One region of the Micrococcus lylae genome, then DNA from elsewhere that is predicted to be linked to it. Evidence: riboswitches for the same ligand, from Rfam matches in the RefSeq annotation. Region 1 holds a riboswitch; the other holds the start of a gene.
What was found. A riboswitch is a leader RNA that binds a small molecule or an ion and turns the genes downstream of it on or off. The one in region 1 is predicted to bind S-adenosylmethionine.
Positions count from the first base shown of each region.

Region 1 (4,534 bases):
TGCCACCACAGGTCCCGGCCCTCGGTCCACGGGATGTCCCGGTGGCCGGTGCGGTCCAGGACGAGGACGTGCTCGATCGCGTTGTCCCCGGACACGGCCTCGTCCGCGTTGGCCTTCACCGGCACGGCCGTGCCCCGGCGGAACTGGCCGTCCGTGGTGACCAGCAGCTTCGCCCCGGTGTCCTCGACGCGGAACCGCAGCGCCTCCGCCGAGAACCCGCCGAACACGAGCGAGTGCACGGCGCCGATCCGCGCGCACGCCAGCGTGATGACGATCGTCTCCACGAGCACGGGCAGGTACACGACGACGCGGTCGCCCGCCTCGATGCCCAGCTCCTCGAGGGCGTTCGCGGCCTGGGCGACCTCGCGCTGCAGCTGCGCGTAGGTCACCGCCCGGCGGTCCCCGGGCTCGCCCTCGAAGTACAGCGCCACCTTCTCCCCACGCCCGGCCTCCACGTGCCGGTCCACGCAGTTGTACGCCACGTTGAGCCGCCCGTCCGCGTACCAGCGGATCTGCGGGGCGGCCCCGGCGGCCGCGTCCGTGGGGACCGTGTCCGTCACCTGGGTGAAGTCCGTGTCCCAGGTCAGCCGGCGGCCCACCGCCTCCCAGAGGGCGAGTCGGTCGGATTCGGCGACGACGGCGCCGTCGCCCCGACCTCCATGGGCCCGTCCCGCGGGCCGTCCCGGGTGGACGTCCGGGTCCGCTGCGTCCACCAGGGACTGCGGCAGCGGACCGGGCAGCGTGGCCAGGGCGGCGGCGGGGACGCCGTCGTTCGGGCCGCGGACGGGATCCGGCGCGGGGAGGGCCGTCTCGGCGACGGCCGCGGCGGTGCCGGCTGCGGACACGGGCATGGGGTGTCTCCTTCCATCGGTCCTGGCGGGAGCACCCGCAGCCCGCGGGGAGGCGGCGGACCCGGGTTGCTGCGGCGTCGAAGAGCCAGGTCTCTGGTGCCGCTCCGGATGGTGTGCGCATCCACGGTAGGCCCGCGGTGTGCCGCAGACGCGGTGCCGGTCCGGCTGGTGGGCGTGGACGCGTTGCGCCAGGTCATCTGGGCGGCGCCGACGGGCGACGCCCGTCCGGCGAGGGTGTCCATGACGGACGTGAGGCGGCTGCCTTCCGTGGCCGGGCGGGGCCGTGCTGTGCTGTGGCCGACCCATCCAGAGCGGCCGAGAGATCCGGATCGACGACGCCGCAGCAACCCCCTCATCCCTGCCCGGCAGGGTCGGGACGGTGCTACCGCCGGGACCGATGGAAAGGAGCCCGCGCATGTCCGCGCCCCTCACCGCACCCCACGACCCGACCGTGAACGCGGTCCCCACCCGTCCGCCGCTGGCCGTCACCCCGGACGTCCCGGACACCGACGACCTCGCTCGACTGCGGCAGCGGTTCGCCCCGATCTTCGAGCGCATCGCCGCCGGCGCCGCCGAGCGGGACGTGAACCGCACCCTGCCGTACGAGCAGATCCGCGAGCTCAACGCCGCCGGCTTCGCCACCCTGCGCGTTCCCCGCTCCCACGGGGGACCGGAGGTGAGCGTGCGGACGCTGACCGCCCTGCTGGTGGAGCTGGCGGCCGCCGACTCGAACGTGGCCCACCAGTACCGCTCCCACTACGGGTTCCTGGAGTCCCTGCGCCACAAATCGTCCGCCCAGCAGGAGCGCTGGTACCGGTTGATCCTCGAGGGAGCCACCGTGGGCAACGCATCCACGGAGACCTCGGGCAACGCACTGGGCACCCTCAACACCCGGCTCGAGCCCCGTCCGGGCGGCGGCGCGGTCCTCACCGGGCGCAAGGGCTACGCCACCGCGTCCCTGTTCTCCACCCACACCCGGGTAAGAGCCCTCGACCCCAGCACCTTCGATCCGAAGCGGAGACCGCGCCGCGTACTCTCTTTCGGATCGAGGGCGCTGTCTTCTCGGGGACCCGCGAATCCGGGGGCTCGATCCGTTCCGGAGCACGCCCGAAGCGCTCCGGAACGGATCGAGGGGAGGGGCTTTCGGTGCGCACCGTGAGACGCACGGTGCGCACCCAGCCCGAGCGGCCGTCGTCGTGTCAGCATGGATGCCATGAGCAGCACCTACACCGACCTCGCCGACCGCTTCACCGACCTCTTCGCCGCGGTGGGGAAGGGCGACCGGGCGCGTGAGGCCGGCCGGCACCTGCCGTTCGCGGTGCAGCAGCAGCTGCGGGAGGCCGGGCTCGGGATGGTCTCCGTCCCCGCGGAGGCCGGCGGCGAGGGGGCCGGGCACGAGGACGTGCTGCGCCTGCTCATGGACCTGGCCGCCCAGGACGTGAACACCGCCCATCTGTGGCGCTCGCACCTGGTGTTCGTGGCCGCGGTGGACGACCAGCCTGAGAAGATCCGACGCCGCTGGCTCAGGCACCTGGCCTCCGGAGAGTGGGGCGGCTCCGCGCTCGCCGAGCGCTCCGGCGCCGCCCCGGGGAAGGCCGCCACCACCGCCACGAAGGACGAGGGCGGCACCTGGGTGGTCACGGGTGAGAAGTACTACGCCACGGGCACCGCCTTCGCCACGTGGACCATCGTCACGGTCGGCATGGAGGGTGCGGACCTGGTGTCCCGCCGCAACTCCAAGCGCGCCGGCGGCGTGGTCCGGGAGCCCGAGCGTGCCGTGGCCGTGGTCCGCGTCCGCCAGCCACGGGTGCGCATCAAGGACGACTGGGACGGCTTCGGCCAGCGCATGACCGCCACCGGCTCGGTGCTGCTGGACGGCGCCGCCGCCGAGGACCTGCTGGAGATCCCGCGCCCCCACGGCCCGGTCCCGGTGCTGGAGGAGGCATCCCTGCTGGCGCTGCAGGTGGGCGTCGCCCGGGCCGCGCTCGCCGAGGGCGTGGACCTGCTGCGCCGGCGCCGCCGCACCTTCAACACCGGCACCGCCGAGCGCCCGCAGCAGGACCCGCAGCTGCTGGAGATCGTCGGGCGCATGGCCGGGCAGGTCTCGGCCGCCGAGGAGATGGTCCGCGTGGTGGGCCGGGCCATGGACGTCGCCGCCGGCCTGGAGGCGGGCGGGAACCACGACGACGGCCGCCTCGCCTCCGCCTGGGACGACGCCATGATCGCCGCCTACCGTGCCCAGGCGGTGGTGCCGCAGTTCGTGCTCGATGTCTGCACGCACATCTTCGACACCCTCGGGGCGTCGTCGACGTCCACCGTCCTGCAGCTGGACCGCCACTGGCGCAATGCCCGCACCATCGCCACCCATGACCCGGCCTCCTTCAAGGTCCGCATCGCCGGGGACCACCTGGTCAACGGCACCGTGCCGATCGCCTACACCTCCGCCGGGGACGTGCCGGCCGAACGCTGAGGCGGGCGGGTCAGCACGAAGAAGGCCGCCGCCGCGATCAGTGCCAGCGCCGGCCAGAGCACCAGTGGAGCGGCCAGGCCGGCGAGCTCGCCCAGCAGCCCTCCGCCGAGGGCGGCCACGGGGACGCATCCCATGGTCACCATGCGCCGTGCAGCAAAGGTGCGGCCGAGGGATCCCGGGGGCACCGTCTGTGCCGCAAAGGCGGCCCCGGCCACGTTGGTCACCGTCAGGGTGAGGGCCCACAGGGCGGCGAAGAGAGCCATGAGCACGCTCCCGGCCTCCGGACGCAGATACGCGGCCAGCGGCAGTGTGGCCACCCCGGCCTGGACCAGCGCCCCGAACGCGAACAGCCTCCGCGGTGCCACTGCCTCGGTGATCCGTGAGGCCACGGCGCTCGCCGCCAGCGCCGAGACGGCGGCCACCGTGCCCAGCAGGCCGAAGAACGCCGGCCCGAGGTCCAGGTGCCGCAGCACCAGCAGCGGCTCCACCGTGTCCCCGACCGCCAGGCCGATGTTGCCGGCGGTGACGAGCAGAGTGGTCGCCAGCAGCAGGCGGTTCCCGGCGATGATCCGGAATCCGTGCAGCAGGCCGGGCCTGGGTGCTTCTGGTGTGCAGCCCTCGCGCAGACCCTGGCCGTCGGTGTCTGGTCCGTCACCGGTCTCGACGTCGGCGTCTGCATCTGTGGCGACCACGTCGTCCGCCCCGCCGTCCGCGTCCTGGCGGCCGACACTGCTGACTCTGCGCACCAGCGCACGGACCCCGACCAGGGCGAGGACGAAGAGCCCGACAGCCACGCCCCACGGCACCCCCGGAGCGGACAGGGCGAGCAGGAGACCTGCGCCGCCCGGTGCCACGATCCCGGCGACAGCGTCTGCGGCCGCCATCCGCGAGACGAGGGCGGACACCTGGTCTCGAGCGGTCACCTGCGGGACCACCGCAGTCTGCGCATTCTCGCTCGCCACCGTGCAGACGCCCAGCAGCGTGGCCAGCACCAGCACCGCCGCTGTGGACAGCACCCCGCTCACGTAGAGGCCGAGCATGGTCCCGGCCAGCACGGTCTTCGTCGCCAGTGAGGCGACGAGCATGCGGGCCGGTCCCCAGGCGTCGGTGGCCGCGCCGATCGGCACGGCGAGCAGTAGGAAGGACAGTGCGCCGAGGGCGTTCAGCAGGCCGAGTTCGGCTGCGCCGAAGCCGAGCGAGGTGACCACGACGA
Region 1 covers NZ_FUKP01000022.1:10,774-15,307, forward strand. Annotated here, with positions in the region: gene FM125_RS03770 (AMP-binding protein) at 1-851, opposite strand, end outside; SAM riboswitch class I at 1,151-1,255, shown strand; gene FM125_RS03775 (acyl-CoA dehydrogenase family protein) at 1,267-2,010, shown strand; gene FM125_RS03780 (acyl-CoA dehydrogenase family protein) at 2,065-3,321, shown strand; gene FM125_RS03785 (MFS transporter) at 3,285-4,534, opposite strand, start outside.

Region 2 (4,534 bases), on a different contig from region 1:
TGCCAACTGGTGAGGACACACCTGCGAACTGGTGAGGACACACCTGCCAACTGGTGAGGACTCACCCTCATCGCCCGCGCAGGAGGGGTGCCAGACGGTGTGTCCTCACCAGTAGACAAGTAGGCCAGCAGACCAGTAGGCGAAGAGCGTCGGGGGCCGTCGGGAAGAGCGCCGGGGTGGCCGTCAGGAAGAGCGCCGGGGTGGCCGTCAGGAAGAGCGCCGGGGGCCGTCGGGAACAGCGCCGGGGGAGGCCGTCAGGAAGAGCGCCGGGGAGGCCGTCAGGAAGAGCGCCGGGGGTGAGGGCGGCCGTTAGAGGGTGACGGTGCCCCGGGGGGTCTCGAACCGTACGGTCAGCAGGCCGGGGGTGCCCGAGGGCGCGGCGTACTCGATGGTGAGGTCCTCGACCTTCTGGGACGGATCGTCCAGGCCCAGCCAGGAGCGGACACGCTCGCGGGAGCCGGCCAGGGTGAGCGAGGAGATCGAGGCCTGCGCCGGGGCCGCCAGGGAGGGGTGGAGGTCCTCGGTGCCCTCGTCCCAGCAGACCAGGTACGGGACCTGCGGGTCCGCGATCAGGCCCTTGATGCCGATCTGCTTCCAGGTCAGCTCGCGGCCGTCCGGGAACTTGCGGTTGCCGGGCACGGCGGAGCGGCCGAGGCGCTCTTCGAAGGCGGAGAGGTCGTCTGTGGCCACGACCCAGCCCATCCAGCCGCCGCCCTGCTCGGAGCGGGAGCGCACGGCCTGGCCGAACGGGGCGTTCGCCGCCGCCGGGTGGTCCAGGACCTCCACGACCTCCAGGTACTGGCCGTGGGCCATGGGGAACAGGGCGTTGCGGGTGCCGAACCGAGGGTGCACGCCGCCCTTCACGCGCTCCACGCCGAGGGCGTCGGAAACCCGTTCCACGGTGGCGTCGAGGCCCTCGGGGCCGGCGGCGTAGGACACATGGTCCAGGCGGATGGTGCTCACGAAGATCGTCCTCTCGTCGGCCCAGGGGATGTCAGCCGGGCTGTCGTGAGGCTCAGGCTAGCCCTGTGTGACGAAGGACATGAAATCGTGACGAGCCGGTGTGCGGTCGGTGTGTCCCCGATGCCACACTGGCGTCACGGTCACGAGAGCCAGCACCAGTGCCCCGGCATTCTGGCCGGCAACCCTCCCCACCGCGGCGGGGTGCCCCGGGTGACGACCAGGCCGGCCCCAGACCGGGGCCCGGCAAGCGCGGTCGTGTCATGCGCCCGCTCCCGCACGGGCGTGCCAGAGCCCCGGACCTGCTCAAGGTCCACGGCAGTCCGAGGTGCGGGGGCATGGCCGACCCTGACAGCCCCAGGAGTCCGCCATGACCACCCAGAACAGCGCCCCTGAGACGAGCGCCTCCGCGAACGCCGAGACCCCCGCCGCCGAGGCCTGGGGCTTCGAGACCCGTCAGATCCACGCCGGCGCCGAGCAGCCCCACGCCCACGGCGCCACCGCTCTGCCGATCGTGCAGACCACGTCCTTCGACTTCCCCAGCTCCCAGGTGGCCGCGGACCGCTTCGCGCTGGCGGACCTGGACCCGCTGTACACGCGGATCGGCAACCCCACCCAGCAGGCGGTGGAGGAGAAGATCGCCGCGCTCGAGGGCGGCGTGGGTGCGCTGCTGCTGTCCTCCGGGCAGTCAGCCACCACGTTCGCGATCCTCAACGTCGCCGGCGCCGGGGACCACGTGGTGGTCTCCACCTCGCTCTACGGCGGCACACAGAACCTCTTCAAGCACACCCTGGCCAAGGTCGGGGTCCGGACCACCTTCGTGCAGGACCCGGACGACCTGGAACAGTGGCGGGCCGCCGTCCGCCCGGAGACCAAGGCGTTCTTCGGCGAGTCCCTCGGCAACCCGCGCGGGGATGTGCTGGACGTCGCCGGAGTCGCCGCCGTAGCCCACGAGGCCGGTGTCCCGCTGATCGTGGACAACACCCTGGCCTCGCCGTACCTGTTCCGGCCGATCGAGCACGGTGCGGACGTGGTCACCCACTCGGCCACCAAGTACCTCGGCGGCCACGCCGCGGCCATGGCCGGCGTGATCGTGGACGCCGGCACCTTCGACTACGGCAGGTACCCCGAGCGCTTCGGAGGCTTCACCGAGCCGGACGAGTCCTACCACGGCCTCGTCTACGCTCGGGACCTCGGTGCCGACGGCGCCTTCGGCGTGAACCTCTCCTACATCCTCAAGGCCCGCGTGCAGCTGCTCCGTGACTACGGATCGGCGATCTCCCCGTTCAACGCCTTCCTGGTGAACCTCGGCCTGGAGACCCTGTCCCTGCGCATGGAGCGCCACGTGGCCAACGCCCGCCGGGTCGTCGAGTACCTGGACGGCCACGGGCAGGTGGAGGCCGTGGTCCATCCCGAGCACGCCTCGAGCCGGTGGAACGCCCGTGCGAAGGAGCTGTTCCCGCGCGGCGCGGGTGCGATCGTCTCCTTCGAGATCGCCGGCGGCCGCGAGGCCGGCGCGGCCTTCGTGGACGCTTTGACCCTGCACCACCATGTGGCGAACGTGGGCGACGTCCGCTCGCTGGTGATCCACCCGGCCTCCACCACCCATTCCCAGCTCACCGAGGACGAACAGCGCGCCACCGGCGTCACCCCGGGCCTGGTCCGCCTCTCCGTGGGCCTGGAGTCGATCGAGGACATCCTCGCGGACCTTGAGACCGGCTTCGCCGCCGCCTCCGGCGCCGTGAGGCACGACGACGGCCCGGCCGCCTCCGCAGGGGAGGCCCGGTGACCGCGGTGGACGTCAGGGGCACCCGCACCGATCTGCCCGCCGGCGGGTTCCACCGGCTCTGCGTCGGGCCGCTGGACACGGAGACCGGCGGCCACCTGCCGGCGGTGGAGCTCGCCTATGAGACGTGGGGCACGCTGAACGCCGAGGGCACCAACGCCGTGCTGGTCCTCCACGCCCTCACGGGAGACACCCACGTGGCCGCCCACCGCCAGGACCCGAGGACCGGCTGGTGGGATGAGCTCGTCGGTCCCGGCCGCGCCGTGGACACGGACCGCTGGTTCGTGGTGGCGCCGAACATGGTGGGCGGCTGCTCCGGTTCCACCGGCCCGGCGAGCCCGGCCCCGGACGGACGTCCGTGGGGCTCGCGGTTCCCGTTCATCACCCTGCGCGATGCGGTGGAGGCGGAGGCACGGCTGGCCGACCACCTCGGCATCGCCCGCTGGCATGCCGCGATCGGCGGGTCGATGGGCGGCGCCCGGGCCCTGGAGTGGGCCGTGAGCAGGCCGGACCGTGTGGCGGGCGTGGGGGTGCTGGCGTCGACCGCGCACTCGAGTGCCGAGCAGATCGCCTTCGCCCAGTCCCAGGCACAGGCCATCCGCCTCGACCCGCAGTTCCGGGGCGGTGACTACTACGGAGGTCCGCAGCCCGAGGCCGGCCTCGGCATCGCCCGGCGCATCGCCCACATCACCTACCGCAGCGCCGAGGAGCTGGCCGTGAGGTTCGGGCGCCGCCACCAGGGCGAGGAGGATCCCTTCGGCACGGCGGCAGGAGAGCGTCTGGGCCGGTACCAGGTGGAGTCCTACCTGGACCATCAGGCCTCCAAGCTGGTCGGCCGGTTCGACGCGAACGCCTACCTGACCCTCACCGAGGCCCTCATGAGCCATGACGTCGGCCGTGGCCGCGGGGGCGTGGCCGAGGCGCTGCGGCGGTTCACAGGCCGGGCCTTCGTGGCCGCCGTGGAGTCGGACCGGCTCTACCTGCCCGCCGAGTCCCACGAACTGGCCGCGCTGCTGCCGGCCCGGCCGCAGGTGCACATGATCGACTCACCGCTCGGGCATGACGGCTTCCTCGTCGACTACGGGCAGGTCGCCGAGCAGCTCCGGCAGGACCTGGCCCTCTGAGCCGACGGCGGCCCGGACGCACCCCTTGTGCGTCCGGGCCGTCGTCGGGGCGGCGGGTTCTCAGCCCTCGTTGCGGCGGGTTCTCAGCCCTCGTTGTAGTCCGAGCCGTGCGGCATGTCCGCGCCGAACAGGGGAGCGGCGTCGGGGCGCTTGGCGCTGCGGCCGTCTCCGGAGGAGACGCCCTTGATGCGGCGGATGACCCACGGCACCAGGTGGGTGCGCGCCCACACGACGTCCTCGGCCCGCGCGTGGCGCCAGTTCCGCGGCGGCAGCGGCTTGGGCACGAACGGCTCCAGGTCGTGCTCCACGTTCAGCGTCTCCAGGACCATCGCCGCGATCGTGTGATGTCCGGTGGGGGAGAAGTGCAGGCGGTCCTCGGCCCACATCTCCGGGCGGGAGAGGATCTTCAGGGACCACATGTCCGGGACCAGGCAGTCGTGGCGGGCGGCGATGGTGCGGACGTTCTCGTTGTAGATGGCCACCTTGCCGCGGATGCGGCCGAGCACCGGGGTCTCCTTCACGTCCGTGGCATTGAAGAGGAGGATGGTGGCCCCGGAGGCGGACAGCCGCTCCACCGCGGTGTCCAGCCGGACGGCCACCTCGTCCGGGTCCGCCCGGCGCAGGATGTCATTGCCGCCGGCGCAGATGCTGACCAGGTCCGGCT
Region 2 covers NZ_FUKP01000067.1:184,550-189,083, forward strand. Annotated here, with positions in the region: gene FM125_RS10815 (VOC family protein) at 310-963, opposite strand; SAM riboswitch class IV at 1,102-1,219, shown strand; gene FM125_RS10820 (O-acetylhomoserine aminocarboxypropyltransferase/cysteine synthase family protein) at 1,331-2,749, shown strand; gene metX (homoserine O-acetyltransferase MetX) at 2,746-3,870, shown strand; gene FM125_RS10830 (SGNH/GDSL hydrolase family protein) at 3,954-4,534, opposite strand, start outside.
Region 2: another riboswitch for S-adenosylmethionine. It lies ahead of FM125_RS10820 (O-acetylhomoserine aminocarboxypropyltransferase/cysteine synthase family protein); the one in region 1 lies ahead of FM125_RS03775 (acyl-CoA dehydrogenase family protein).